Regions from separate parts of the Romboutsia sp. genome, predicted to be linked through region 4. Evidence: riboswitches for the same ligand, from Rfam matches in the RefSeq annotation. Region 4 holds a riboswitch; each other region holds the start of a gene.
What was found. Region 4 has a riboswitch for cobalamin ahead of AC11VW_RS09810 (response regulator transcription factor). Riboswitches for the same ligand answer to the same signal wherever they lie in the genome.
Positions count from the first base shown of each region.

Region 1: another riboswitch for cobalamin. It lies ahead of AC11VW_RS10055 (energy-coupling factor ABC transporter permease); the one in region 4 lies ahead of AC11VW_RS09810 (response regulator transcription factor).
Region 2: another riboswitch for cobalamin. It lies ahead of AC11VW_RS02240 (cobyric acid synthase); the one in region 4 lies ahead of AC11VW_RS09810 (response regulator transcription factor).
Region 3: another riboswitch for cobalamin. It lies ahead of AC11VW_RS04190 (FecCD family ABC transporter permease); the one in region 4 lies ahead of AC11VW_RS09810 (response regulator transcription factor).

Region 1 is NZ_JBXKIW010000063.1:2,847-10,577, reverse strand. It holds gene AC11VW_RS10065 (AAA family ATPase) at 1-280, shown strand, start outside; gene AC11VW_RS10060 (cobaltochelatase CobT-related protein) at 283-2,058, shown strand; cobalamin riboswitch at 2,221-2,403, shown strand; gene AC11VW_RS10055 (energy-coupling factor ABC transporter permease) at 2,539-3,288, shown strand; gene AC11VW_RS10050 (energy-coupling factor ABC transporter substrate-binding protein) at 3,248-3,538, shown strand; gene cbiQ (cobalt ECF transporter T component CbiQ) at 3,541-4,239, shown strand; gene AC11VW_RS10040 (energy-coupling factor ABC transporter ATP-binding protein) at 4,232-5,050, shown strand; gene AC11VW_RS10035 (ATP-dependent helicase) at 5,302-7,524, shown strand; gene AC11VW_RS10030 (M18 family aminopeptidase) at 7,629-7,731, shown strand, end outside.
Region 2 is NZ_JBXKIW010000018.1:2,435-10,165, forward strand. It holds gene hemL (glutamate-1-semialdehyde 2,1-aminomutase) at 1-621, shown strand, start outside; gene cobT (nicotinate-nucleotide--dimethylbenzimidazole phosphoribosyltransferase) at 829-1,887, shown strand; gene cobU (bifunctional adenosylcobinamide kinase/adenosylcobinamide-phosphate guanylyltransferase) at 1,898-2,458, shown strand; gene cobS (adenosylcobinamide-GDP ribazoletransferase) at 2,462-3,226, shown strand; gene AC11VW_RS02235 (histidine phosphatase family protein) at 3,246-3,848, shown strand; cobalamin riboswitch at 3,860-4,034, shown strand; gene AC11VW_RS02240 (cobyric acid synthase) at 4,151-5,686, shown strand; gene AC11VW_RS02245 (cobyrinic acid a,c-diamide synthase CobB) at 5,779-7,143, shown strand; gene cbiB (adenosylcobinamide-phosphate synthase CbiB) at 7,145-7,731, shown strand, end outside.
Region 3 is NZ_JBXKIW010000038.1:9,199-16,929, forward strand. It holds gene AC11VW_RS04175 (ferric reductase-like transmembrane domain-containing protein) at 1-370, shown strand, start outside; gene AC11VW_RS04180 (Dph6-related ATP pyrophosphatase) at 515-1,165, opposite strand; gene AC11VW_RS04185 (ABC transporter ATP-binding protein) at 1,181-1,936, opposite strand; gene AC11VW_RS04190 (FecCD family ABC transporter permease) at 1,941-2,966, opposite strand; cobalamin riboswitch at 3,107-3,278, opposite strand; gene AC11VW_RS04195 (peptide MFS transporter) at 3,625-5,010, opposite strand; gene AC11VW_RS04200 (aminopeptidase P family protein) at 5,273-7,066, opposite strand; gene AC11VW_RS04205 (hypothetical protein) at 7,325-7,731, opposite strand, start outside.
Region 4 is NZ_JBXKIW010000061.1:10,183-17,913, reverse strand. It holds gene AC11VW_RS09825 (alpha/beta fold hydrolase) at 1-457, shown strand, start outside; gene AC11VW_RS09820 (energy-coupling factor ABC transporter permease) at 715-1,458, shown strand; gene AC11VW_RS09815 (energy-coupling factor ABC transporter substrate-binding protein) at 1,427-1,732, shown strand; cobalamin riboswitch at 1,788-1,964, shown strand; gene AC11VW_RS09810 (response regulator transcription factor) at 2,198-2,881, shown strand; gene AC11VW_RS09805 (sensor histidine kinase) at 2,881-4,290, shown strand; gene AC11VW_RS09800 (hypothetical protein) at 4,341-4,619, opposite strand; gene AC11VW_RS09795 (hypothetical protein) at 4,778-5,494, shown strand; gene AC11VW_RS09790 (nitroreductase family protein) at 5,727-6,365, shown strand; gene AC11VW_RS09785 (acetyl-CoA C-acetyltransferase) at 6,606-7,731, shown strand, end outside.

The DNA of each region.
Region 1 (7,731 bases), on a different contig from region 4:
AGACGCAGATGAAGAAAAATTGAATCAATTTGCAGGTATATTTTTAGACTTACAACTGAAGTCTCAAAATGGAGAAATATCTAGCAAGTCAATAGATTTAAGAGGATTAATAGGATCATTAAGAACTATAAGAAGAGGCCTTAAGCCTGATTTAGCAATTAATATGGGGATAACAGGTAAGACTTTTGATATATATGAAAAAGAAATAGTTGGAGATATTATTAAAACAAGAATACCTATGAAATGGGAAACAAAAGATATATTTCCAGATAGGGGATAACTATGAAATGGATATATAACAACTATGAATTTGAAAATAGGGTAAACAACTTATCTTGGACGGTATCAGGAAAATATGATGAAGATATTCATATTTCAGAACAAGATTATACATCTAAAGAAGCAGCTTTATATTTTGCAATAATGGCAGGAGCTAGGCATAAATATGTTAATTGGGATATAGTAAAGAAGTATCTGATAAATAGAATAAAAAAAGGGTATGATTCAGAAACAATTTTAAGTTTAATTCAAATTTCATTAAATAGAGTAGTAGAAACCAAGATAATACAAGAAAGGCCAGGAGTTGAAGATATAAAGGAAAAAGCGTATAAAGATGTAGTTTCGGGATTTTCTAAGATATATAATGAAGATGTTTTACAAAAAGTAAAATATGCTTTAGTTCTTGAAGGTATGGGAAAGCATCCTACAGTAGATGGTTTAAGTAGAAGGATAATTAATAGCGTTAAGAAGATAGATATAAATCAACCTATAATAGACATTTTAAAATGTGTTGATGTCATATATTTAAATTATTTCAATCAAATATTAAATAAGCAAGAGGATACTGAAAAAAAATCAGTAGAATATATAGATAATAACGATGTAGATTTTGATACATTTGCAAATTTTATGTATGAAGAACTTTATAATGAGGAAGATAATCAGTTTGTTGAAAATGAAATAAAGGATATAGCATCATCAATGTTAGTAGAAAATATAGGTGAAAATGAAATAGAACAATCATCCCAATCTTCTGATAGAGTTATATATGTAGATAAAGAAACGTTAGATAAGATTTATAAAAAGATGGAACATTATTATGGTAAATCTTATTTAAATAAAAGTGAAATAAAAAAAATTGAGACAAAAAATTGTAGAAATGCACATGAAGGATGTAGAATTCATTTTACAGAAGGAGTTTTAAGAAGTGAGTGTAGCAATATAGCTCAAATAAAATATGTAACTAGGCAAAAAGAGAATAATATAAGTAAGTTTAGAGATAAAGTGAAAGTACATAAGAGAAATATAATAAAACTGAAAGAAAATATATCCAGAATACTAATAGAAGAAAGTGAAATAAGTAGAATTTACTCTGATTGTGGAACTGTATATGCAAATAGAGCATGGAGAGTAAGTAGAAGTAATAATAAAAAAATATTTTATAAAGATGTTGAAAATGAAAAAGGAAAATATGTTATAGATATATTGTTAGATTCAAGTGGTTCACAAAGTAGAAATCAGGCAAATGTAGCTACTCAAGCATATATAATAGCGAGAGCATTAACAATGGTAGGAATACCAAATAGGGTTATAGGATTTTCTAGTTTTATGGATTATACAATCTTGAAAAGATTTAAAGATTATGAGGATAATATAGATTCTAGTGAAAATATATTTGAGTATTTTTGTGCAGGGAACAATAGAGATGGTTTAGCAATAAAGTCAATTTGTGAAGGTTTATCGGAGAGAACTGAAGAAAATAAAATATTAATAGTTTTAAGTGATGGAAGACCTAATGATGTGAAAATAGGTAAGGATAGAGAAAGAAGCATACGGGGAGAAATGGCGTATAGAGGAGTAGTTGGAGTAAAAGATGCTGCAAACGAAGTAAGAAAAGCAAGACAAAATGGAATATTAGTTTTAGGTGTATTTACAGGTAAAGAAATTGATTTACAAGCAGAGAAATTAATATATGGAAAAGATTTTATATATACAAAAGACATAGAAAGATTCTCGGATATAGTATCAATGTATTTAAAAAAGATAATTAGGAATTAAAATCTATAAAGTTATGGGAAATAATAATAAAACTAAATAATTAAAAAAATTTAAAAATAAGAAGGAATATTAAACTTATTATAGAATGTATTAATAGAAGTTAATATTTAAAATAGCATAAATGATTAGTCAATATTGTGTAATCAAACAGATTTCTTAAAAAATAATAAAAATATTATAGGTTCTTAAATCAAGATTAATAGGGAAAGAGGTCAAAGTCCTCTGCAGCCCCCGCTACTGTAAAGCTGACGAAATTTCGATTTAACCACTATGACTTAGTCATGGGAAGGTAAAATAGTAGGATGAAGCTAAGCCAGGAGACCTGCCTAATAATATTTAAGAATTTCTTCGGGGAGGAGAAAATTTCTTAAAATACTTATGTATATAATTAGTATTTATAAAGAAAGTCTAACCCTTAGGTTAGACTTTTTAAATTGACAAAAATATATATTAATATTTAAAATAGAGAAGAGGACAGTTATGAAAAATTTAAAACTAGGATTAGTAGCATCATTTCTTTTGATTATATTAAATCCGATTACTTCAAATGCAATGCATATAATGGAAGGTTTTTTACCTGTACAATGGTCTATTATATGGAGTGTAATATTTATACCGTTTTTCTTAATGGGTTTAAAATCTATAAATAAAATAGTAAAAGAAGAGCCTAAGAAAAAATTATTATTAGCTTTATGTGGAGCTTTTGTGTTTGTACTATCTGCATTAAAAATACCATCACTAACAGGAAGCTGTTCTCATCCAACAGGGGTAGGACTTGGAGCAATATTATTTGGACCAAGTGTGATGACTGTTTTAGGTACAATAGTACTGTTATTCCAAGCATTGCTTTTAGCACATGGTGGATTAACAACATTAGGAGCTAATGCATTTTCAATGGCAATAGTAGGCCCTATAGTAACATTCTTAATATTTAAATTTTTAAAGAAAAGAAATGTAAAGCTAGGCACTAATGTATTTATAAGTGCGGCTTTAGGAGATTTAGCTACATATACAGTAACTGCACTACAATTAGCTCTAGCATTTCCAGATGCAACTGGTGGAGTAATGGTGTCAGCTGCAAAGTTTCTAGGAGTATTTTTTATGACTCAAATACCAATAGCTATAGCAGAAGGTATACTTACTACTATAATCTATAATTTAATAATAGAAAAAGAAGGAAATGGAGTAGATGATGAAGAGTACAAATACGAAATCAACAAAGAAAACTAACTGGATATTATTCTTAATAGCAGTAGGACTTATTATAGCTCCATTGATATTAAATTCAAAAGCTGAATATGGTGGAGCTGATGGAGAAGCAGAATCTATTATAACAGAGATAAATCCAACATATAAGCCATGGGTTAGTAGCTTGTACAAACCACCAAGTGGAGAAATAGAGAGTTTATTATTTTCAACACAAGCAGCAATAGGAGCTGGATTTATAGGATATTATCTAGGTAGCAGAAGGAGAAAGTAAAGATGCTTTTAATTGATAAATATGCATATACAAATAATTTAACAAATATAAATCCAAAAATTAAAGTTAGTATAGGTGTAATTTTTTTAATTGCATCCATGCTGATAAAGAATATTTTGTTTTTAATGAGTATAATGATTTTAATGAGTATTTTTATAATTTGTATAGCTAAAATAGATATGAGAAACTATATGAAATTACTTAGAATTCCTATGTACTTTTTATTTATGGGAATCATAATAAATCTTATCAATATATCGTTTGATTCAAATAAGTTGATTTATAGCTTAAATATTGCTAATGTATATATAGGTGTATCTAAGGCATCATTAAGTACATCAATATATATATTGTTTAGATCGATGTCTTGTTTGACATGTGTATATTTTTTTATACTTACAACTCCTTTCAATCAAATATTATTTTTATTAAAAAACTTGCATATATCAGATACAGTAATAGAACTATCAATGCTAGTTTATAGATTTATATTTATTTTTTTAGAAGAAGTAGAGGATATTAGAAAATCACAACAATTAAGATTTGGATATATAAATTTAAAAACTTCATATAAGTCAATTGGTCTTCTTGGAAATATGCTGTTTAAAAGAATGATGAAAAGATACGATGATATGTGTATATCATTAGATATGAAATTATATGATGGCAAATTTCACATAGTAGGTGACGAGAATGTTTAAAATTCAGAATTTAAATTATCAATATGAAAAAAATTCATTAGCTTTATCAGATGTCAATATGGATTTTGATAAGGGGAATGTAATTGGAATAATAGGATCTAACGGTTCAGGCAAATCAACATTGTTCATGAATTTAATGGGAATACTACAGCCATCATCAGGAAGTATTTTATTTAAGAATCACGAGTTAAAATATAATAAAAAAGGTTTATATAATCTTAGGAAAGATGTTGGAATAGTATTTCAAGATCCAGAGAAACAAATATTTTATTCAAGGGTATATGATGATATAGCATTTTCTTTAAGAAATATAGGTGTAGATGAAGAAACAATAAAATATAAAATAAAAGAAGCTTTAATGGCTGTTAACGGACTAGATTTTATAAATAGGCCCGTACATTTTTTAAGTTATGGCCAGAAAAAAAGAGTAGCAATAGCATCTGTAATAGCCATGGAAAATGATATTGTATTACTAGATGAGCCAACAGCAGGATTAGATCCAATTAGTACAAAATTAATTGTAGATATAATTAAAAATCTAAAAGATAAAGGTGTAAAGATAGTTATATCAAGTCATGATATGAATTTAATATATGAAATATGTGATTATGTTTATGTATTAAATAGAGGAGAAGTAACTGATTTTGGATTAACAGAAGATGTATTTATAAATGAAGATAAAATTGATAAAGCAGGACTGGAATTGCCTTGGTTAGTTAAACTCCACAAGAATATGAAACTACCTTTATTTAGAAAAGAAGAAGATTTGTATAAATACTGGAATAATAAAGTACTCAATACAAGTGATTAATTAGCACTAAATTTATATTTAAACAAATCAGATATAGAATATATAGTTATAAACTATTTGTTCTATATCTTTTTTTAATTGCTAATAAGTTATATACTATAAACTAGTGAGCTTATATTTAAAATTTATTTTTATATAGATTTTAGACTTCCATTATATTGGAAAAAATCAAGATATGAGTTTCTTAAATTTGAACAAATCTTTGATATAGATTAAAATAGAGTTATATCACTGTTAACAGGAGGAAAAATATGAATTTAGATACATTAAATCCTGCCCAGAGAGAAGCGGTAGAAAAGACAGAAGGTCCTGTGCTTATACTAGCTGGAGCAGGTTCGGGTAAGACTAGAGTTTTAACAACAAGAATTGCACATCTTATAGAAGATAAAGGTGTACAAGCTGTCAATATATTAGCTATAACATTCACTAATAAAGCAGCAAATGAGATGAGAGAGAGAGTAGAAGAAACATTAGGTTCTGATACAAAAGATATGTGGATAAGTACTTTCCACTCTTGCTGTGTGCGTATACTTAGAAAAGATATAAATAGAATTGGATACAATAGAAGTTTTGTTATATATGATAGTTCAGACCAGGTTACTTTAGTAAAGGACTGTTTAAAAGAATTAAATTTAAGTGATAAGGTATTTGAACCAAAGGTAGTTATAAGTACGATATCAGGGGCTAAAGATAAGTTATACAATCCTGCCCAATTTAAGGCTATGCACTTATCAGATAACAGAATGAGTAAGATGGCGGATATATACGCACTGTATCAAGATCGTTTAAAAAGAAATAGTGCATTAGACTTTGATGATTTAATATATAGAACAGTGGAACTTTTAAAAGAAAATCCAGAAGTATTAGATTTTTATAGAAGTAGATTTAAATATATAATGGTTGATGAGTATCAAGATACAAGTAAGGCTCAATATGAATTGATAAAAATATTAGCTAGGCAACATCAAAATATATGCGTAGTTGGAGATGACGACCAAAGTATATACGGATGGAGAGGTGCTGATATAAGAAATATACTTGAGTTTGAAAGAGATTATGATGATGTTCATGTAGTTAAATTAGAACAAAACTACAGATCAACTCAAGTTATACTAGATGCAGCTAATACTGTAATATCTAATAATATAGAAAGAAAAAGAAAGAAGCTTTGGAGTGAGAAAAAAGAAGGGGAATTAATAAAGATACAGTTATCTGATAATGAAATAGATGAAGCAGATTTTATCACTGATATGATAGCAAAAATATCTAGAGAACAAAATAGATCATATAAGGACTTTGCTGTACTTTATAGAGCAAATGCACAAGCTCGTCCTATAGAAGATGCTTTAAATAGAAGTCAGACACCATACAATATATATGGTGGAACTAAATTCTATGAAAGAAAAGAAATAAGAGATTTAGTGGCATACTTAAGAGTTATACAAAATCCTCAAGATGATATATCTCTAAAAAGAATAATAAACGTTCCAAGAAGAGGGATAGGTCTTAGAACTATAGAAAAAATAGAAGATAGAGCTAGTTTAAAACAAGAAAGTATATACTCAGTACTTATAGATATAGAAACTAACTCAGATATATCAACAAAAGCAAGAAATAGTATAAGTGGATTTGTGGATACTGTAGGAACGTTAAGAACTATAAAAGAAGTATATCCTGTTAGTAAGTTAATAGAAAAAGTATTAGAGACTACTGGTTATATAGACGAATTATCTAAAGAGAAAAGTGAAGAAGATCAAGACAGAATAGATAACTTAAAAGAATTTATATCTATAGCCTTAGAATTTGAACAAAATAGTGAAGAACAAGACTTACAAACTTTCTTAACAGGAGTAGCGCTTACATCTGAAACAAGTAGTGATGAAGAAAATGATAAAGTATCTCTTATGACTATTCATACATCAAAAGGATTAGAATTCCCAGTGGTATTCTTAATAGGTATGGAAGAAGGCTTATTCCCTATATCGAGAGCTGTAAGGTCTATGAGTGAATCAGACATAGAAGAAGAACGAAGACTTTGTTATGTTGGTATAACAAGAGCTAAAGAAACACTATATATGACTTTAACTCAAAAAAGAACTTTATATGGAAAAACTAATCCATCAATAGCATCTAGATTCATGGAAGAATTACCTAAAGAATGTATAGAGAAGCTTAATAAGATGGAAAAGGAATTAACTCATTCAAAAGCAAACTACAATGTATTAGATAAGTATAAACAAAAGTACATGAATAACATGAATAAGTCGGCAGTAGCTAATAATGTAAATGCAACAATTAAAGATTCAAAAAAAGAAACTGACATAGATGATATAAAACCAGGAACTAGAGTACATCATGCTAAGTTTGGAGTAGGTACTGTAGTAGGTATGATGGGCACAGATGTTACTATAGCATTCGTACAGCAAGGTATTAAAAAGATAAATAAAGAATATACAACATTAGATATATTATAAAATCCAAGTTATAAAATTAATTGTGGCTAAAAGTTATCAACAAAATTTAACTTTTAGTCACAATTATATTAAATAAATTTTTATATTACATAGGGGGCTATACAATGGAACAAAAAAAATTCTCACAAGATCTTATAGATTTTATTTATGAAAGTCCGACATCTTTTCAAGCAGTAGAAACATCAACAAAACTTTTGAAAGACAATG
Region 2 (7,731 bases), on a different contig from region 4:
AGAGATATAACAAAAGAATATGAAACTGTTTTAATATTTGATGAAGTAATAACTGGATTTAGATTAAATTACAGTAGTTCAGTGGGGTACTTTGGAATAAAACCAGACATGGTTTGTTTTGGTAAGATAATCGGTGCAGGACTTCCTGTTGGTGCTTATGGAGGAACTAAAGAAATAATGAGTATGGTATCTCCTGTAGGACCCGTTTACCAAGCAGGAACATTATCAGGAAATCCATTAGCTATGTACATGGGGAAAAAGAACTTAGAAATATTAAGAGATAATCCACAAATATATATAGAATTAGAACAAAAGGCTATAAGATTAGAGCAAGGACTAAAATCTAATGTAGAAAAATTAGGATTAAATTATACTGTAAATAGAGCTGGTTCATTAGTTTGTTTATTCTTTGCAGAAGGTCCTATAAATAATTATGATGATGTAACAAAGTGCGATGTAGCTAAGTTTAATAAATATTTTGCAGAATTATTAAAGAGAGGTATTCTTTTAGCACCAACGCAGTTTGAAGCTATGTTCTTATCAAATGCTCATACAAATGAAGATATAGATGTTACTATAAAAGCTAGCTATGAGGCTTTAAAAATAGCACATAATCTTTAATATTATAAAAAAATAAATTTATTGTCGATTTTAATATAAATATTAAAGGATAAACAAGTAAAATGTAGAATAATTCTTATAAGACATTTTATGCATTTATCAAAATTTATATAAACAATAGACAAGGCAAATAAGATTTAAAGAATAATACCTAGCCTTTTGGGCTAGGTAAATTATTTTACGCACAAGTATTAAGGGGGAAAAGAAATGAATTTATTAGAAAATATATGTAAAAATATATATTCTTTAGATGAGACTTGTATTAGCCAAGCTAAACAAAGACTAGACAGACTTATAAAGCCTACAGGTAGTCTTGGTAAGATGGAAGATATTTGTATGCAATTAGCAGGTATATATCAAAATAAAGAATTTGATACATCTAAAAAAGCAATTATAGCTTTTGCTGGAGATCACGGAGTTTATGAGGAAGGTGTAGCACCAGATCCACAAAATATAACACAACTTCAATTCCCTAATTTTTCCAAAGGATTATGTGGAGTTGGAGTAATAAGTAAGTTTGTAGGTGCTGATGTAGTGGCTGTAGATGTTGGTATAAATTGTGACCATAAACTAGAGGGTGTATTAGATTATAAAATCAGAAAAGGTACATCAAATATGGCTAAAGGGCCTGCTATGACTAGAGAAGAAGCTATAAAATGTTTAGAAATAGGTATAGAAATATCTGAAGAATGTATAGAAAAAGGATACAAACTTATAGGTATTGGAGAAATGGGTATATGTAATACAACGCCAAGTAGTGCCATAATATCTGTAATATGTGGTTGTGATCCTTTAGATGTAACTGGAATAGGGGCAGGGCTGAAGAAAGAAAAGATACAGCATAAAGCAAATACAATAAGAAATGCTATAGAATTAAATAAACCAAATCCGCAAGATGCAGTAGATATATTATCTAAAGTTGGTGGATTTGAAATAGGTGCTATGGCAGGCGTTATATTAGGATGTAGTGCAAATAAAATACCAGTTGTTTTAGATGGATTTATATCTTATGCAGCAGCATTATTAGCATATAAATTAAATCCTAAAACTAGAGAATATATGATAGCATCTCATGCATCATCAGAACCAGGAACAGAAAAAGCATTAGAAATAATAAAATTAAGTCCTGTGTTAAATATGGATATGAGACTAGGTGAAGGTAGTGGAGCAGCTTTAGCATTCAATATTATAGAAGCAGCTAATTATACATATAAAAATATGGCTACATTTGATGAAGTAGAATGGGTAGATAACAGTTTAAGATAGGAGAAGAAAAATGAGCAAAGTTATATTAGTAACAGGTGGAGCGAGATCTGGTAAAAGTAATTTTGCAGAACAATTATGCATAGATAGAAATGATAGCACTGCTTATATAGCAACATCAATACCTTTTGATGATGAAATGAAACACAGAGTAAAAAAACATAAAGAAAGTAGACCACAAAATTGGAAGACTTACGAAATATATAAAGATATATATTCTATAGTTGAAAAAATATCTAATAATCATAAAACTGTAATATTGGATTGTGTTACACTTTTAGTTAATAATTTGATGTTCACATATGATTTAGATATAGATAAAGCAACACAAGATGAAATAAATGAATTAGAACTATACATAAAAGACCAAGCTAATAAGTTAATTGATGAGATAAGAAAAACAAATTTATATTTTATTGCAGTAACTAACGAATTAGGTATGGGAATAGTTCCAGCTAATAAACTTAGTAGAGTATATACAGATATTGCAGGCAGAATAAATCAACAGATAGCATCACAAAGTGATGAAGTATATTTTGTAGTAAGTGGTATACCTATGAAGATAAAGGGGTAGATTATGAAACGATTTATTGCAATACTTCAATTTATGACTAGAATACCTATAAATATAGATGTAGGATTTGATGAAGATTTTCATAAATCTATAACGTATTTTCCGCTAGTAGGACTTGTTTTAGGAATATTATTATTTTTAGTAGGGATAGTATCAATAAAAATATTTGATCCATTTGTGACATCTATAATAATTACGTTAGCATCAGTTTTATTAACAGGAGGTCTCCATATTGATGGATTAGGAGACACATTTGATGCTATATATAGTTATAGAGATAAAGAAAAAATGCTAGAAATAATGAAAGACTCTAGACTAGGAACTAATTCACTTTTAGCTATAATGTTTGTTATTTTACTTAAAATAGGATTTATATACAGCGTTATAACTCAAGGATTTATGTGGATGGTAATTTTTATGCCAATTATAAGTAGATTAGGAGTTATAAGACTAATGTATAAAACAGTTAGTCCTAGAGCTAAAGGAATGGGAAATATGTTCATAGGAAAAGCAACTGCAGGCATGTTTATAACAGCTATAACATATACAATAGCAATGGTAGTATTAATATCAAGAGTTATATTTTATTCACCAACTATGTTAATAGCAAAAATATTAATGTCTATAATCGTTGTTCTTATATTTAATCAAATGTTCAAACAACATATATATAAGAAAATTGACGGAGTAACAGGAGATATTTTAGGATGTAGTGTAGAACTTGGTGAAGTTATATATTTACTTTACATATACTTAATAATAGGATAACCTTTAAAGAGGTGTGCATATGACAAAATTAATTTTAGTAAGACATGCATTGACTACTGATAATCAAAACAATAGATTATCAGGCCATATAGATAGTGTGGTAAGTGAAAGTGGTAAAAAACAAATTGATAAATTAACAACTTATTTAGAAAAAATAGAAATAGATAAAATTTATACCACTACATCATCAAGAACAAAAGACACAGTAAAACAAATTGCAAAATTAAAAAAAATAGAAATAGTAGAAAAAGAAACATTAAAAGAAATTAGCTTTGGAGATTTTGAAGGAATAACCTTTGATGAAATTAAAAGTAATTATCCAAAACAATTTCAAGATATGATAGATAAAGGATATGAATATAAATATCCTAATGGAGAGAGTTTAATAGACTCATACAACAGAGTGGCAAATGAAATAAGTAAAGTAATTTTTGACAATAAAGATAAGACAATACTTATATGTTCTCATGGAGGAACTATAAGAAATATAATAACTTACTTAATATCAAACAGTTATGAATACCACTGGAATTTTAAAATTGATAATGCATCAGTTACAATTTTAGAAGTGGAAAATGGGTTTACTGTAATAGACACCATGAATAACACAAATTTTATTTAGCCTTTAAAATCGAATACTAGATTAAAATAGGTTTTTAGAGATTAAAAGGGAAAAAGGTTAAATTCCTTTGCAGCCCCCGCTACTGTAAAACTGACGAAACTAGAAATTACCACTGTCTTAAGGATGGGAAGGTATAGGAGTAGGATGAAGTTGAGCCAGGAGACCTGCCTAATTTAATTTATTGATGAGATCTTCGGGGTGAAGGTTTTTATTTGATATATCTTAAAATAAAAGTCCTAACTCTATTTAGAGTTAGGACTTTCTTAATATTTAGAAAATTAAAAAAATAGGGAAGTGAAATAATGGGCAAGAAAATAATGTTACAAGGTACTGCTTCTAATGTTGGTAAAAGTATTCTAACTGCTGGATTATGTAGAGTATTTAAACAAGATGGTTATAGTGTTGCACCATTCAAATCACAAAATATGGCATTAAATTCTTTTATAACAAAAGAAGGTCTTGAGATGGGAAGAGCTCAAGTATTCCAAGCTGAAGCAGCAGGAATAGAAGCAATAGCAGATATGAATCCGATATTATTAAAACCATCAGGAAACCATAGATGTCAAGTAATAGTAAGAGGTAAGGTACGAGAAGATATGTCTTCAAGTGATTATCATATTTGCAAGCCTAAGTTAGCAAATGAACTAAAGAATATATTTGAACAATTTAGTAATAACTATGACATTGTAGTTATGGAAGGTGCAGGAAGCACAGCAGAGATAAATTTAAGAGAACATGATGTTGCCAATATGGGAATGGCAAAAATTGCAGATGCTCCAGTAATAATAGTTGGGGATATAGATAGAGGAGGAGTATTTGCATCATTAGCGGGTACGATGCTCTTATTAAATGAAGAAGAAAGAAAAAGAGTTAAGGGAGTAATTATAAATAAGTTTAGAGGAAGAAAGGAACTTTTAGATGATGGCGTAAAAATGCTTGAAGAAATAATAAAAGTTCCTGTTCTTGGAGTTATTCCTTATAGTGATATAAAAATAGAAGATGAAGACAGTGTGACAACTAGATTTAAGACGAAGATGAATAAAAATGATATTCATATAGAAATAATTAGAACGCCTCATATGTCTAATTTTACAGACTTTAATATATTCGAAACTCAAGAAGATGTAAGTATTAGATATGTGGATTATGGTGAAACACTGGGAAATCCTGATATGGTAATAATTCCAGGAAGTAAAAGTACAATAGATGATTTAAAGTACATAAGAGAAAATGGATTAGAAGAACAAATAAAGGAATTACATAAGAGAGGTAAATTGATATTTGGTATTTGTGGAGGATATCAAATGTTAGGAAAGAAGCTTAAAGACCCATACCATGTTGAAGGTGAAGTTGAAGAGTTTGATGGAATTGGGCTTTTAGATACAGAAACTACCTTTGAGATGGAAAAAACAACTACACAAGTAGAAGCCACAATATGTGATGGGCTTGGTGGATATATGATTAACCTTGAAGGAAAGAAAGTAAAAGGTTATGAAATACATATGGGAATAAGTAAGATAGGTGAAAATGTAAACAATTTAAACATAATTAATAAAAAATTAAATGAGGAAGTTAATTATGTAGAAGGTAGTGTTAACAAAGAAGGAAACATAGTAGGAACTTATCTTCATGGTATATTTGATGATATAGATTTTACGAGAACTATTTTAAATAATATAAGAGAACAAAAAGGCTTAGATAAAATAGAAAGTAGCGTAACTTCTTTTGAAGCGTTTAAGCAAAATGAATATGATAAATTAGCAGATTTATTGAGAGAACACTTAGATATAGAAAAAATTTATGAAATAATGAGCGAGCATGAAAAAGTAACAGTATAAAAATTCACTTCGCTCATGTCGCCAACAATATGATTATTATATACACTAGATCACATTTGTTGATTAAAATAAATTTAGGATTAGGTGAAAATATGAAGAAAATTTTAATAGCAGGAACTAATAGTGGTGTAGGAAAAACTACTATATCATTAGGAATTATGCAGGCTCTTACTAAGCGAAATATGAAAGTTCAGCCATATAAAGTTGGACCTGATTATATAGACCCTTCATATCATACTTTTATAACTGGTAGACACTCAAGAAACTTAGATTCATATATGCTAGATGATGAAAAAATAAAATATGTATTTAATAAATCGTCACAAGATGCAGATATATCAGTAGTTGAAGGTGTAATGGGTCTTTTCGATGGTATAGGAATAGATTTAGATAATTGTACTAGTTCTCATACATCAAAGATTTTAAAAGCTCCAGTTATATTAGTTATAAATGGAAAAGCTATGGCAGCATCTAGTGCAGCTATGGTGTTAGGGTATAAGGAAATTGATAAAGACGTAAATATAAAAGGTGTAATAGTTAATAATGTAAGAACTAAAACACACTATGAAATAATAAAAAAAGCAATAGAGACATATTGTGATACTGAAGTTTTAGGATACTTCCCTCCAAATAATGAATTTTCTTTAGAATCGAGACATTTAGGATTAGTACCTAGCGTAGAAATAGATTCTTTAAAAACTAAATTTAATAATTTAGCAGACGAAATTGAAAAGTACATAGATATAGATAGAATACTAGAAATATCACAAACTGAAGAAGTTAAAAGTGATTTTAGTTTACAAGACTTTATAAAAAATAATAAAGTAGAAGATAAAAGTGTAGCAGTAGCATATGACAAAGCATTTAATTTCTACTATAGAGAAAATATAGAACTTCTTGAAGAGTTAGGATTAAACATAAAATATTTTAGTCCATTACAAGATAAAGAAATACCAAAATCAGAATATATATATATTGGTGGAGGATTCCCAGAGATATTTGGTGAAGAGTTACAGGCAAATGAATCTATGAGAAAATCTATAAAGGAAGCCCATAAAAATAATATACCTATATATGCTGAATGTGGTGGATTAATGTATTTAGGAGATAAGCTTATAGACCAAGAAAATAAAGAATGTAATATGGTAGGAGTGTTTAAAGGATATAGTAAAATGACCTCATCTTTAAAAAGATTTGGATATTGTTATGGAACTGCTAAGGTAGATACTATTTTATCTAATAAAGGTGAAAGTATAAAAGGACATGAATTCCATCATTCGGTTTTTGAAACAGAAGAAGAATGTGCTTACATAATGAAAAAAGAAAGAGATAAAAAAATAGTTGATGAATGGGAAGGTGGATATAGTAAGAATAATACTTTAGCTACATATCTGCATACTCATTTTTATAATAACTTAGATTGTATAAAAAATTACTTAGAAAAAGGAAAAATTTAATATGTATATATTTTCTATTTATATAGGATACATAATGGACTTAATTATAGGAGATCCATATTCTTTTCCTCATCCAGTTAGATATATTGGAAAATTAATAAAAAAAACTGAGAAAAAAATAAGAAATATAGCGGCATCCGATAAAGATTTAAAAAAAGGTGGATTTGTTTTATGGTTTGTAACAGTTGGAATAACATACTTAGTTACATATTTAATAGTAAAATTAAGTAGTTTTATTCCAGGAGGGTTCTTAATAGCAAATTCGCTTTTGATTTATACAACATTAGCTACTAAATGTTTAAAAGATGAAGCTGTAAAAATATATAAAGTTTTAAAAGCTGGAGATATCGAAAAATCTAGAATTCAATTATCTTATATAGTAGGAAGAGATACTGAACATTTAGATGAAGATGAGATAATTAGAGCTACTATAGAAACTGTAGCAGAAAATACAGTAGATGGAATAATTGCACCAATGTTTTATGCTTTTATAGGTGGAGCACCACTTGCAATGGCATATAAGGCTATAAACACTTTAGACTCTACTGTAGGATATAAAAATGAAAAGTATAAAGATTTAGGATTTGC
Region 3 (7,731 bases), on a different contig from region 4:
GTTAATAGGTCTTGAGATATGCTTACTAATTTCAATACTATTATTAAAAAATAATTCTATAGAAATTAAACAAAAAAAATTTATTCAACCTATAGCTAAAAATTTAAAATATTTTCATAATATAATAGGATTAACTATAATTTGTGTAGTTATATTTCATTTTGTTGTTAACGTAGCTTATAATATGGATGTTAATTTTAGCTTTTTATACTCACATGATTTCATTACAGGATACATAGCTATAGCGATTTTAATTCTTTGTACAGTATTTGGTATTCTTTCTACTAAAAATAGAAAAAAATTTAAAAATTTGCATATATCATTATCTTTTATAGCAATATTAACTATTTTAATCCATATACTATCTTAATTTATATTAATCATGTATCCAATTACCTTTAAAAGCAGATTCGTTGATTAAGTTTATAAGTTATGATACCTTCGTATATAAAAATAGAGTATCTTTTAATGATTTAAAAACCATTTTAAGATACTCTATTTTTATATATAAGTTTTACAGTGATATATCTAAATTTCCATAATCACCATCTATCACTATTTTATTTTTTTTAAATTTTATCTTTTCTTTAAATAAAGGACCATTTACCACAAAAGTATGATACTCTCCATTTTCACCGCATGGATCGCTTCCTAATTGTTTTATCTCTTCAACTATATCACGATTTAAAACTTTTCCTAAAAAATCACTAGGTAAATACGTTAAATTTACCTTTTTTATAACAGTACTAAATCCACTATCTATAAACTCATAAACTAATTTTTCTCTATCTTCTTGCCATAGAGGAAGTATAGCTTCTATACCAGCCTCACTGCATCTATCTTCACACCACTTTCTATGATGGTCTATATCTATATCTCCAAACACACAAGACTTAGCTCCCATTTCTTTAGCTTTTTCTAATGTTTCTTTAAATTTAGCTTCATATTCGCTAACTTCACACTCCACTAACATTAATGGTATATCTAAACTTTGGCTAACTTTATTTAATAACTCTTTATTTATACTATGAGTCCATGAACTACTTTTACCTTTTTTTACTGTTACAAGTAAACCTATTGGCGTATATCCCTTTTTAATCATTCTATAAAGTGCTAGTGTACTATCTTTACCACCGCTAAATGACATAACAAATTTTTTACTCATACTAATCCCCCTTATTTATTGCCATTTTTCAAGTACTTCTACCATAAATTTTTTAATATCTATGCCATAAACATTTTTAAGCTTTTCACTTTCTAAAACTTCTTTAGGACTACCATATGAAAAAACTTGTCCACCATTTAACATAATTGCTTTATCTCCAAAATATTGAACTAAGTTTAAATCATGAAGTACTCCTATTACAATTTTTTTATTATCTCTAGCCCAACTTACTAAGTGTTCTAAAATCTCTATTTGATGTTTTAAATCAAGGTGATTTGTAGGTTCATCTAAGAGTATTATATCTGGATTTTGTGCAAAAGTTCTTGCTAAAAATACCCTTTGTAATTGCCCTCCTGATAACTCACTTATCATTTTATCTTTTATATCATAAAGCCCTACCTTATCTATACTATCTAATACGATTTCTTTATCTTTGCCGCTAAGACTTGAAAATACACTATTAGAATAAGCATATCTTCCAAGAGCTACTGTTTCATATATAGTATATGGAAAATAAATTTGAGATATTTGACTCATTAAAGCAACCTTAGTTGCAAGATGTTTTCTATCAAAAGAAGATACTTCTTTGTTATCTATCTTTATACTGCCTTTATAATCAATTATGTTTGCAATAGATTTCAAAAGCGTGCTTTTACCACATCCATTCGGTCCTACTATGCAAAGATTTTCACCATTTTCAACTTTTAGGTTAATATTTTTTATAATATCAATTTCATCATAGCCACAATAAAGATTTTTAATTTCTAACATAATTTTACCTACCTTTCTTTGAATTAAAATACACATATGCAAAGAATGGTGCTCCTATAAGTGCTGTTATCGCTCCTACTGGTAGTTCTGCTGGTGATATTATTGTTCTTGATATCAAATCAGTAATAACCATTAAACATCCTCCAAATATAAAAGACATTGGTATAACATAACTATGTTTTGAACCAAATACTCTTCTAACTATATGTGGTGCTATTAAATCAACAAAACCTATTGTTCCACTTAAAGATATCGCCGCACCTGTTAATGTTGTTGAAAATATGAATAACCTTTTTTTAACTTTAGTAGTGTCAACTCCAACAGCTTTTGCTTGTTCTTCTCCAAATGTTAATATATCCATTTCTTTTATATATTTTAGTACTCCTAATATGCCAATCAATAAAAATGGTATAAGTGCCTGTACATATGACCAACCTTTCATAGAAAAGCTTCCCATTTGCCAAAGTGTTATACTCTTTATATCTTCACTAAATAATGCCGTCATTGTTGTTAAAAGTGCATTTACAAATAATGCAAATACCATTCCAGCAAGTATTATAGTATTATTTGACATAGTCTTGTCTATTTTTCCACTAAATACAATAACTAAATATACAGTTAAAAGTCCAAATAAAAATCCAACCATCGGTAATGTTAAACCACCTAAAAATGGTATAGATATTCCAAGGACTATAACAAGTCCAGCACCCAATGATGCTCCTGAGGATACCCCTAGTGTATATGGAGATGCTAATTCATTTTTAAGTATAGACTGCACAACCGCTCCACTTACTGCTAAACATCCTCCAACCATAAATGCAAGTAGCACTCTAGGAAGTCTGATTGTCCATATTATAGATATATCTTTTAGTTTTATATTATCTCTTAATGGAATATTTAACATTTTATTCAGCAATATGTTAGCAGTATCTAATATATTAATGTTTGAACTTCCTATAGAAATTCCCATGCATATAATTAAAAATACTATAGGTATACATAAAATTATTAAGTTTTTATTTTTGCTCATGCTCTCTTTTGTAAATAGCCTTAACTATTTATTTCTCCTTTTATCTGTCTGATTTTTGTATGTAGGGTTTTAAAAAAGCATACTCTGAGAGTATGCTTGATTTTCATTAACGAAACTCCTAGTAAGCCCACCCTCAGAAGGTACTAGTTAAATATTTGGCAGTTCTCCCGGCTCAACGTCATTCTACTATCTCACCTTCCCGATTTCTCAGTGGTATATAAGATTTCGTCAGTTTTACGGTTACTGGGGTAGCTTAGAAATTTCATCTAATTCCCTATTAAGTCAATTGACACCTAATATTTTTTATGTATTTTTTCGCCATTGTTACTTGTATACGGATAAACTTCTTTATTATCTATATCTTTATTATATAGAAAGTTTTTAAGTGTATCAACTATATTAACATATTCCCCTACTGTTTTTTTACTAATTCTAATATAAATATATTATAATGTATAATTATGTATTTTTCGTGTCAAAATTGTGTCAATATTTTGTCATAATCACTTCTTTTTAATAGTATTCTTGGATTTTAAAAAGACCATCCATGATATATTATCTTGAATAGCCTTTGGTAATTTTTAATTTAAGATTTCGTCAATTTTAATGAGTTTCCAAGTGGTGAGAAACACATTTCTTTACATCTAACTTTTAGATTTTATACAGTTTGTTCTTCATATTCAAAATTTTTAACTTCTTCATCTTCAAGCAATCTTATTAGCTTTTTATCAAATACAAATAAAAGTATTGCACATATGAATAAAACGATTGGAATCGCAACATACGCCTGCATTATAGTGAATTTTGAAGTAAACGCGTACAGATAGCTATATGATTTTCCAGCTAAAAATGTAGCAAAAGTCCAAACACCAAGTAATACAGAGTAAATTTTGTTTGGTGCATATTTAGTTACAAAAGAATTACCAAGTGGTGAGAATAGCATTTCACCTATACTTAGAAGCACTCCAAATGCACAAAGGTAAACAAGACTAGCTTTAGATGAAGCACCTGCGCCTACACCTCTTGAAATCTCTGCAAATACAAGCATTAAGAAAGACATACCAAGAAAACTAAGACCTAGCGCTAATTTTTTAAATAAGCTCAAATCACCTTTAGGTCTCTTTGATAGCTTGAACCAAAGTGCACCAAGTACTGGTCCAAGAGCAATACATGTAAATGAATTTAGTGAGTCAAACCATGAAAGAGGAACTTTAAATCCACCTACAGTCATATTTATGAACTGACCACCATAATCATAAGCAGCTAAATAAGTTAAGTACCAAAACACCCAAAATAATACTGAAAACATAGATACAAGTATAATAGCAAAAACCTTTTTTTTGTCAGTTTTTGTCAATGGTTTAACTTCAGTTTCAACTTTGTTTTCAGTGCTCTTTCCAGCTTTAAATGGTTTTTTTCCTACTTCTCCAAGGAATTTCGTACCAAATAAAAACCAAAGACAATTAATTGCACAAATTATACTACACACTTTAAAAACAGGTCTAAAACCTTGAATGTCACCGTGTGCAAATGTTGTTGCTATAAGAATCCCTACAGCTATAGTTCCTATAAAAGCTCCCATATTAACAAAAGAGTATTGCAATGAAAATGCTGAATCTAGCTGTTCTTTATCCTTAAACAAAGATCCACTAATTGCAGCAACATTACCTTTAAAAAGGCCTGTACCTATAGCAACAAATATTACCAATATATTCATACCAGTAACATCTGTTGCAGTTGCTCCAAAGTGATATCCTACAGCCATCAAAGCCAATCCTACTGGAATACAGTATCTTGCTCCTATATATCTATCAGAAATATATCCTCCGATAACTGGTGCAAGATATGTAAATGCAACAAGATTTGATTGTATTAGTGCGCCTTCAACTTTTGTAAAACCTAATCCACCTGTTAGCACAGTAGCAGTTACAAAAGCAAAAATTAGATACTTGGCAGCATAATATGCCGCTCTTTCTAACATAAATGCGATAGAACAAACATAAAAACCAAAAGGTTTCCTATTTTTTACCGTAATTTCACTCATAAATTTCCCCCTAATGTAAATTTTTAATTTTGTCCCGTATACGGCTTTATTCACTTTCTTTTTTTATCATTCAAGTGATTAGCTAAATTTTCATATACAAGTTTATGATAACTGTTTAAATACAGCTTTTCATCACTATTTAGTATTTCTGTATTACTTGATATTGAATTTAAATTCAAATTTATTTTTAACAATGGGTTTCGCAATTACCTAATATTTTCTATATTAAAAAGACACCCTATAGTTTAGGGAGACCCTTTTACTATACTTCTTTAGTGTATTCTTTTAACCATTGTCTTTCTTCATCATTTAAAGATGGAGATACTTTGTCATAAACTAACTTATGATAATAATTTAAATACTCTTTTTCTTCCTTATTCATTTCATTAATATCTATTGCATCTAAATCTATTGGTGCAAATGTTACAACTTCAAACTCCATAAATTGTCCATATTCATTCTTTTCAGCTTTTCTAACAACTAATTCATTTTCTATTCTTATACCATGAGAACCTTCTATATATATCCCTGGTTCATTAGTAGTTAACATACCTTCTTCTAATACAGCACTATCAAACCTTTCTGGTATTATTCTCCATCTAAATCCATTAGGTGCTTCATGTATAGCTCCAACAAATCCTACACCATGTCCTGTTCCACACTTGTAATCTATTCCCATATTCCACATTGGCCTTCTTGCTAATATATCTAAGTTATATCCTCTAACTCCATATAAGAATTTAGCCATTGATAAATTTATCATACCTCTTAATACAGCTGTAAAATGTATTTTTAATTCATCACTTAATTTACCTAGTGCTATAGTTCTAGTTATATCTGTAGTTCCATCAAAATATTGACCACCTGAATCTATTAAGAATAAATGCTGTGGTTGTAATTTATAATCAGTTTCTTCAGTTGCGCTATAGTGCATCATAGCTGCATGTTCTTTATATCCTGCTATTGTACTAAAACTTGGCTCTATAAAGCCTTCTTGTTCTCTTCTTAAATCTTCTAATTTCTTAGCTGCACTCATTTCCGTTATTTCTATTTTACCTATATTTTGCTTTAACCAGTACATAAACTTAGTAAAGGCTACACCATCTTTTATATGACTATTTCTTATATTTTTTAACTCTACTTCGTTCTTTTCTGCCTTAAAGAACATTGTTGGATTAAATTCGTCTACCTTTTCAACTTCACTTGGTATGTTATTGTATATAGCATAATTTATCTTAGTCGAATCTAATAATATTTTCTCATTCTTATTTAAAGTTTTTATAAATTCATAGATATCGTTATATGGCTTTATTTCAACATTTTCTTTACCTAATTCACTTAATATCTCATCATTTAACTTATTTTTATTTACAAATAAATAAATTTTATCTAATGTTATTAGTGCATAAGAAAGTACTACAGGATTAAATTTAACATCTCTACCTCTTATATTAAATAACCAAGCTATATCATCAAGAGTAGTTATAACATGATTTGTTACATTCTTTTCTTCCATTTTCTTTCTTAATCTAGCTAACTTAGAGCTGAAAGTTTCTCCTACATATCTTACATCCAATAAAAATGCTTTATTATCTGATAAGGCAGGTCTATTTTCCCATATGTTCTCTATTAAGTCATATTCATATACTATATTTATATTTTTTTTAGCTAACTTATCAGCTAAGTTAATTCCTTCCTTCGCACATACTACTCTACCATCAAAACCTAATATTTTATCTTGTGGTATAGCATTATATAAATATTCGTCAGTAGTCGGTACTTCTTCTTCTCCCATTTTAAATAACTTTATCCCTGATCCTTTTAATTCTTTTTCAGCTTGTATAAAATATCTTCCATCTGTCCAAAGACCAGCTTCTTCTTGAGTAACTACTACAGTACCTGCAGATCCTGTAAATCCTGATATAAATTGTCTAGATTTAAAGTAATCTCCTACATATTCACTTTCATGATTATCTGAAGATGGTACTATGTACGCATATATATTTTTTTCATTCATTTGTTTTCTTAATTCACTTAATCTACTCTTTATGTCCATAATAATCCCCCTAATATTATGTATTTATCATTTAATACATTTTTTGTTATTCTTTTACATATTTTATAATAACATGTAGTGATAACGTTCTCAAGTTATATTTAAAAATTTTTTATATATGTAAAATTTTTTTTATTTATTATGAAAAATATCAGTTAAATCTATCTGTAACATAGCTGATATATTTAACTTACCATTTTAAAATATACAAAAAGGGCTACTAAAATTTAATAGCCCTCTTTGTATATTTAAGTCTTTTTAGTTGTTTATATCTTTACTTTTATATGTTTTATAACTATGCATAAACTCTCTACTATTAAATATATATTTCCCACCTATTTGCGTATAATATTGTCCTGTCGAATCATATATATCTTTTATTTTTTGGGTTAAATTTTTATGATAATATCTAAGTTCTTTAAACTCTTTTTTTAGTCTATCAGCTGTCATCCAAACTTTATTTGAAGTTATATCAGCTAATTTTATATTTTCAAATTTTATAGAATTTTTTTGAGCATATACATATAGTTCTGCCAATATTTCTTGTGAATTCTCATTGGTAAGGTCATGCTTAAGCTTTTTATAACTTATAGCGCCCATAGAATCTATACCTTTTTCTTCTAATCTTTCTTGTTTTATAAGAGCTTCTAAGGGTTGCCTTTTTA
Region 4 (7,731 bases):
AATAATAGCTAATGCTATGTGTGTTTTTGGGCAAGGTAAAAAGTATATACTAGGTCACAATCCATTTGATGGAAAGCCTGATTTAATAGGATCAGGAACTAGTTCACAAAAAAGATATGATGTATATTTTAACAAGCAACTTAAAGATAAAAACTTACAAACAGCAGGTGGATCTTTTAATTGGTTAAAGGAATCATTCAAAGCAACTAAAGAAGTTGTAAAGAATTCAAATAAAATTCAAGTACCAGTGTTATTAATACAAGCTGGTAAAGATACATTTGTAAAACCAGGTGGGCATAATAAATTTGTACAAGGAAATAGCAAATGTGAACTGTATCATGTAGAAGAAGCGAAGCATGAGGTTTATATAGAAAGAGATGAAATAGTTAATATATATATATCTAAGGTATTACAGTTCTATGCTTCCAACTTAATGACTTGTTCAACAAATAAATAGTAATGCACACATAGCATGTATTGTTGTAATAGTTTGTAAAATACTAATATTAAGAAAGTTAGGCAATATGCCTAACTTTTTTAATGTTAGTACAAATATTTAAAATATTTAGAAAAATTGTTTAAAAATAGAATTTAGTAAGTGTACTTACTTTGCCAATATTTTGACACAATAATGACACAATTTATATATATAATGAACTTGTAAAAATAATTTAATATACATAAGGGAAATATGAAGAAAGAGGGAGAAAACATATGAAAAAGTTAAAATTAGTCTTAACAGCTGCATTTATGCTAATCATCTTAAATCCAGTTAACTCAAACGCAATGCATATAATGGAAGGGTTCTTACCAATGAAATGGTCTATTATATGGAGTATTGTATTCATACCATTTTTCTTAATGGGAGTGAAAAATATAAATAAACTAGTAAAAGAAGAACCGAAAAAAAAGGTATTACTAGCATTATGTGGGGCATTTGTATTTGTTTTATCAGCACTTAAAATACCATCACTAACAGGAAGTTGCTCACATCCAACAGGGGTAGGTTTAGGAGCAATATTATTTGGACCAAGTGTTATGGCTGTCTTAGGAACAATAGTACTTTTATTCCAAGCATTACTTTTAGCACATGGAGGAATAACAACTTTAGGAGCAAATGCTTTTTCAATGGCGATAGTAGGTCCTATAGTTTCATTTTGTATATTTAAATTTTTAAAAAAGAAAAATGTAAAGCCTGGAACTAATGTGTTTATAAGTGCTGCTCTAGGTGATTTATCTACATATACAATAACTGCACTGCAACTTGCACTAGCATTTCCAGATGCAACTGGTGGAGTAATGGTGTCTGCAGTGAAATTTTTAGGAGTTTTCTTTATGACTCAAATACCGATAGCAATAGCAGAAGGTATACTTACTACTATAATTTATAATTTAATAAATGAAAAAGAAGGAGAAGGAGTTGATTATGATGAACACAAATACGAAATCAGTGAATAATATAAAATCAATGAATAAAAAAAATGTGATGTTACTTTTACTAGCTGTAGCACTTATAATAATTCCACTTCTAATTAATCCAGGTGCTGAATATGGTGGAGCAGATGGGCAAGCAGAAGGTGTTATAACTCAAATAAATCCAGGATATAAACCATGGTTTAAAAGTTTATATGAACCACCAAGTGGAGAAATAGAAAGTTTATTATTTTCAACTCAAGCAGCTCTAGGAGCAGGGTTCATAGGATATTATTTAGGAAGTAAAAAGGAAAAATAAATATATATATGTTGAAAAAATAATAAAGTTAGTATAGTATATAAGTATATTATAACAACTTAAAAGTATTATAGGTACTCTACAAGAGAGTAAAAGGGAAAAAGGTAAAATCCTTTGCAGCACCCGCTACTGTAATGTGGACGAACGTTTATAACCACTGTGATAATTCACGGGAAGGTAAACTAGTAGGACGAAGCTAAGCCAGGATACCTGCCTATGATATCAAAGAAATTCTTCGGGGATGAGGAATGTTCTTACTATCAAATATACTATATTAAGTATATTTACGATATAAAGATAAGCTCAATCATCCTGGTTGAGCTTTTAAATTTGCCCTTAAGCAATTAGATATAGATGTAACAACCTAACCTTACTAAGTGCTTTAGTTTCCATGCTAAAGCATTTTTCTTTTTAAATTATTACTAGAGATTACAATTGATTTTACAAAAGAGGAGAGTGGAGAAATTGTCAAATACATTAATTTTGATATGTGATGATCAAGAATCAGTACATGAGACAATAGGGGAATATTTAAAAATAGAGGGAATGGATTATGTATCTGCTTATGATGGATTAGATGCATTAAATAAAGCGAAAACTATCAAACCAGATTTAATACTACTAGATCTAATGATGCCTAAAATGTTTGGGACTGATGTATGTAAAGAAATACGTAAAAACAGTAATGTACCAATTATCATGCTTACAGCAAAATCAGAAACAATAGATAAAATAATTGGATTAGAAGTAGGTGCAGATGATTACGTTGCAAAACCTTTTTCACCAAGGGAAGTTGTAACACGTATAAAAACTGTATTAAGACGAACAACAATAGTAAGTAAGCAAAATAACTGCGTTAAATATGAAGACCTTGAAATAAACGTAGATACTCATGAGGTTTATGTAAAAGGAAGATTGTTGAAAATTACACCAAAGGAAATAAAAATATTTTATATGCTGGCATCTAATCCAGGTAACATTTTAAATAGAGACAGCATACTATCTGAAGTTTGGGGATATGATTATTTTGGAGATACTAGAGTGGTAGATACTCAAATTAAAAGACTTAGAAAAAAACTTCCAACAGATGATTTAACATGGGAAATTAAATCTATATATGGAGTTGGTTATAAGTTTGAGGTATCTTAATGAGAGAAAGCATATTCAAAAGATTATTTAAAATAATAATTGTAACAGCCATAGGTGCAGTAGTTGCTACAATATTTTTCTGTAGTTTTACAATAAAACAATACTTTCTAGGTGTGAATATAAATGAAATTCAGCAACAAATAAATAAACTTGCTACTGACTTTGTAGGAAATGATTGTAACTTAAATGATATAGTAGATTCAAGTTTGATGAAATCTGCTATTATTCAATGTTATGATACATCACAAGAAGAAATTTCAAGTGAATATAATCACGAAAAATTCAAAGATGATGAGCTTAACAAAGCACTACAACCATACATAGGTACCGTTTTAAAAGGTAACTCTATAAAAGGAGTAACAAAACTACATGGATTAAGTGATGATGTAATACTTGTAGGTCAACCGATAAAAAAAGATGGAAATATAATAGGTGCTATGTTTTTTATTAAAATTGCAGATCAACTTACTTCATCACTAAATGGATTTTACATAGTTTTAGGAGTAAGCATGGTTTTAGCACTAATATCTATAATAATTCCATTATACATATTCATAAACAGAATGATTAGACCGCTACATGATATGACTAAGGCTACTGTAGCTATGTCACAAGGAGAATTTTCTACTAGAATAGAAGAGTGCAAGGAAGATGAAATAGGAGAACTTGCAAGGGCCTTTAACTACTTAGCAACAAAGCTAGAAGAAAATGATAGACAAGCTAAATTATTAGAACAGACTAGAAGAGATTATATAGCAAATGTATCACATGAGTTAAAAACACCAGTTACATCTATACGTGCAATTGGAGAGACCTTAAATGATGATGTATTCTTAGAAAGAATCGATAAGAAAAAATATTATAGAATGATACTTAGGGAGTCAATGAGATTAGAATTACTTATTGAAGATATGTTAGAATTGTCGAGATTACAATCAGGAAACGTAGCGCTTGAAAAATCTTTAGTAAATGTGGAGAAGATGATACTAGAAGCAGTAGAGGAATTTGAAGTTATGGCGGATGACTTAGAAGTAACTTTTAATATACCGAAGAACTTAAAGCATATTCCTGATGTATTTACTAATAAAAATCGTATAATACAAGTGCTAGTAATATTGTTAGATAATGCTTTTAAATTTACTGAAGCTGAAGGATGTGTAAGTGTAGACGTTGTAGCTGAGGAGGATTTTATAAAGGTGAGTATATGTGATACTGGATTAGGTATTGATAAGGAAGATATATCATTTGTTTTTGATCGTTTTTACAAAGTGGACAAGGCACATGCTTCAATGGGTACAGGTATAGGGTTATCTATAGCTTCTGAAATTATGAGTCATTTAGATGAAGAAATATATGTAAAATCAGAGATAGGAAAAGGTTCAAGTTTTACTTTCACAATACACTTTTAATTACTAAGCATCTAGCTGTAGATTTGCAGACTAGATGCTTTTTATATAGCCTAAATAGCCACATTTTTTTGAATATAGTTTAAAGATTCATTTATATCTTCAAATACTTTTTTAGAAATTATTAATCTTTCAATTCCAGGAGCCATCCCTTTTAAGTCAAATATTTTATCGATTTTTATTTCTATATGGCCGTCAATAATATTTATATAGATACATTTTGTATATTTTCTAAAGGATTTAAATATGACAGCTTTGTTATGGGTAGTTTTTATTAGTGTAAATTCATATAAATATAGATTATTGTGTAAATATTTTATAAAATTATCCATAGATACGTTCTCCTTATATTTATTATAAATAATATTATTGACATAATTTCCATTTTTTATATTATTAAATTTAATAATATTGTTAAGGGATAGTTTATATATTATCTGTTATGTGGTATTATTATATAATATATACAAAAACGAAGGAGACGTCACAGATGAATTATATAACAGCAAACAGCAAGTACGAAGTATTTGTTAAAAATATAGAGATAAAACAAAAATTTGATAAGTTAATGACTAAATCAGTTAATATAACACCTGAACAAATAAGTAAATGTGTAGAATTTGCAAAGGAAAGTGTCGAAAATTCTAATGACTATATGAAATTAGTTCCTAAAGATATAAAAGATAAAGAACTTCAAAAGGAAGTAGGAATGCAAAGAATCTTTATAGAGAAAATAGCTGAATGTGGTTTTTTAAATTACTTAATAAGTAGAAATCTAGATGAAAGTGTAATAAATAAGCACAAAATAGGTATAAAAACTGCAATAGCTAAGGAAATTCATACAAGACTTATAATAGAAAAATCTGAATTTGAAACTAAGAAAAATAAGAGAAACTACTATGTAGGAGTTCATTTAAACTTAGAAATGGAAGATAAAAAAGATCGTATAAAAAGACATTTAGTTAAAGATTTATATAAAATAGAGAAAGTTCAAATATTTGGATACTTAGATTCCAAGTTTATAGCAGAGCTTAAGTATGAAAGTGTTAAAAATAAAATGGGTAAAAATGAATTTAAATTCTATAATAAGAAGGCCTCTAACTATGCCTCAAAGGATGAGTATGCTAAGCTTTTAGATGGCGAATGTAAGTGGTACTACTTAGATAAATTAATGCCTATAGATACTTTATCTAAAAAAATAAAATAATAATATAAAAATCATCGTAAATTTTGTTTACGGTGATTTTATTTTATAAATAAAGGGAAAAATAGATAAAAAGAAGTGTAAATTGATTTGTTAAACGATATAAATAATTTTATAAATTAATTAATTAACTAGAGCAACGAGTTAATTAATATAAAAATAGTTTGACACAAAACTAATTTGATTATATAATTAGTTTTATGTCAAACTATCTAAAATAAAAGGAGAAATACATATGACAAATTTAGATTTTATATACAATCGTAAGAGTGTAAGAATGTTCAAAAATACTCCTATTCCAAAAGAAGATATACTTGAATTATTAAAGGCAGCAACTCATGCTCCATCTCCAAAACATCAACAAAATTGGCACTTTGTTGTTCTTCAAAATAATGAAATAATAAATGAAATGGCAGAGATAGTAACTAAAAGCCATGAAAAAATAGGACAACTTGCAACATCAGAAAGAGATAAAAAAAGACATATGAGTGTAATAAATTACTATACATGCTTTAAAAATGCACCAGTAGTAGTATTAGTATATTCATGTGAATACAAAATGATAGAGTACAAAATACTAAAAGAAAATAATGTACCTAAAGAAACACTTGATGTCTTAGTATCATCTCAAGCAGCAGCTCAAGGTATAGGTGCTGCTGTAGAAAACTTCTTATTAGCAGCAACTCAAATGGGTTATGGAACTTGCTATATGACAGGACCTACTCATGCTAAGACTGAAATAGAAAAGTTTATAGGATTTGAAAAAGAAGGATACGAATTAATGTCTATGATTTCTTTAGGTGTTGCTGAGGATAATACACCACCTCAACCACCTCGTAAGCCATTAGAAGAAGTTGTAACATTTATAGATTAATATAAAGCTTATATTTCGCTTAATTAAATTTAAAAATTAAATATTTATTAGTAACTCTTTCAATAGATTATATCCTTTTTAAATCATGACTTTAAGGATAGTATAAATCTAATTAAAAGAGTTATTTTTTTAGAATTTTTAACTGTCCAGTAAAATTATATATAAAAATTTATTCTTAATAATTATTACCTTGCTTGAATATACTTGTACAAATAAGCAATTAAGCAAGGGGGAATTAGAGTGTCAAAGGTATACATAGTAAAGGCTAAAAGAAGTCCAATAGGTAAATTTCTAGGTGGGTTATCAAGTTTATCTTCTGGTAAACTTGCAAGTGAAGTTATTAAATCTGTAATAGTGGAATCAAATATAAACCCTAATGACTTAGATGAAGTTATACTTGGTAATGTACTTCCTGCGGGGCAGGGTCAAGGTGTTGGCAGGCAAGCTTCAATATATGCAAATATACCACAACAAGTACCTGCATATACTGTAAACATTATATGTGGTAGTGGAATGAAATCTGTTATGATAGCGTATAGTCAAATAAGAGCTAAGATGTCAAATATGATTATAGCAGGTGGAGTTGAGGTAATGTCTCAAGTCCCTTTTATGACTAATCCTAAAGTTCGTACTGGTAATAAGATGGGAAATATGGAATTTATAGATGGTATGATTAACGATGGACTTACTGATGTATTTAATAATTATCATATGGGTATTACTGCTGAAAATATAGCGCATAAACACAGTATATCTAGAGAGAAACAAGATATATTTTCTATAAACTCTCAAACAAAAGCTATAAAAGCTATTGATAGTAAAAGGTTCAAAGAAGAGATAGTTCCAATAGAAATAAAAACTAAAAAAGGCACAGTTATTGTAGATACTGATGAGTATCCAAATAGAGATACTAACCTAGAATCTTTATCAAAACTTAAACCAGCATTTAAAAAAGATGGAACAGTAACAGCAGGGAATTCATCTGGAATAAATGATGGATGTAGTATTCTTCTAATAGCATCAGAAGAAGCAGTAAAAAAATGTAATTTAAATCCTATAGCTGAAATAATAAGTGTTGGTCAAGGTGGAGTAGACCCATCTGTAATGGGACTTGGACCTGTACCTGCTATAGAAAATGCAGTAAATAATAGTCCTATAACAATGGATGATATAGAGTTAATAGAACTTAATGAAGCATTTGCTGCTCAATCATTAGGTGTTATAGAAGAACTAAAGGAAAAATACAATTTAAGTGATGAGTGGTTTGAAGAAAGAACTAATGTAAATGGGGGAGCAATAGCATTAGGTCATCCATTAGGAGCATCAGGTGGTCGTATAATAACTACACTTGTTCATGAAATGCAAA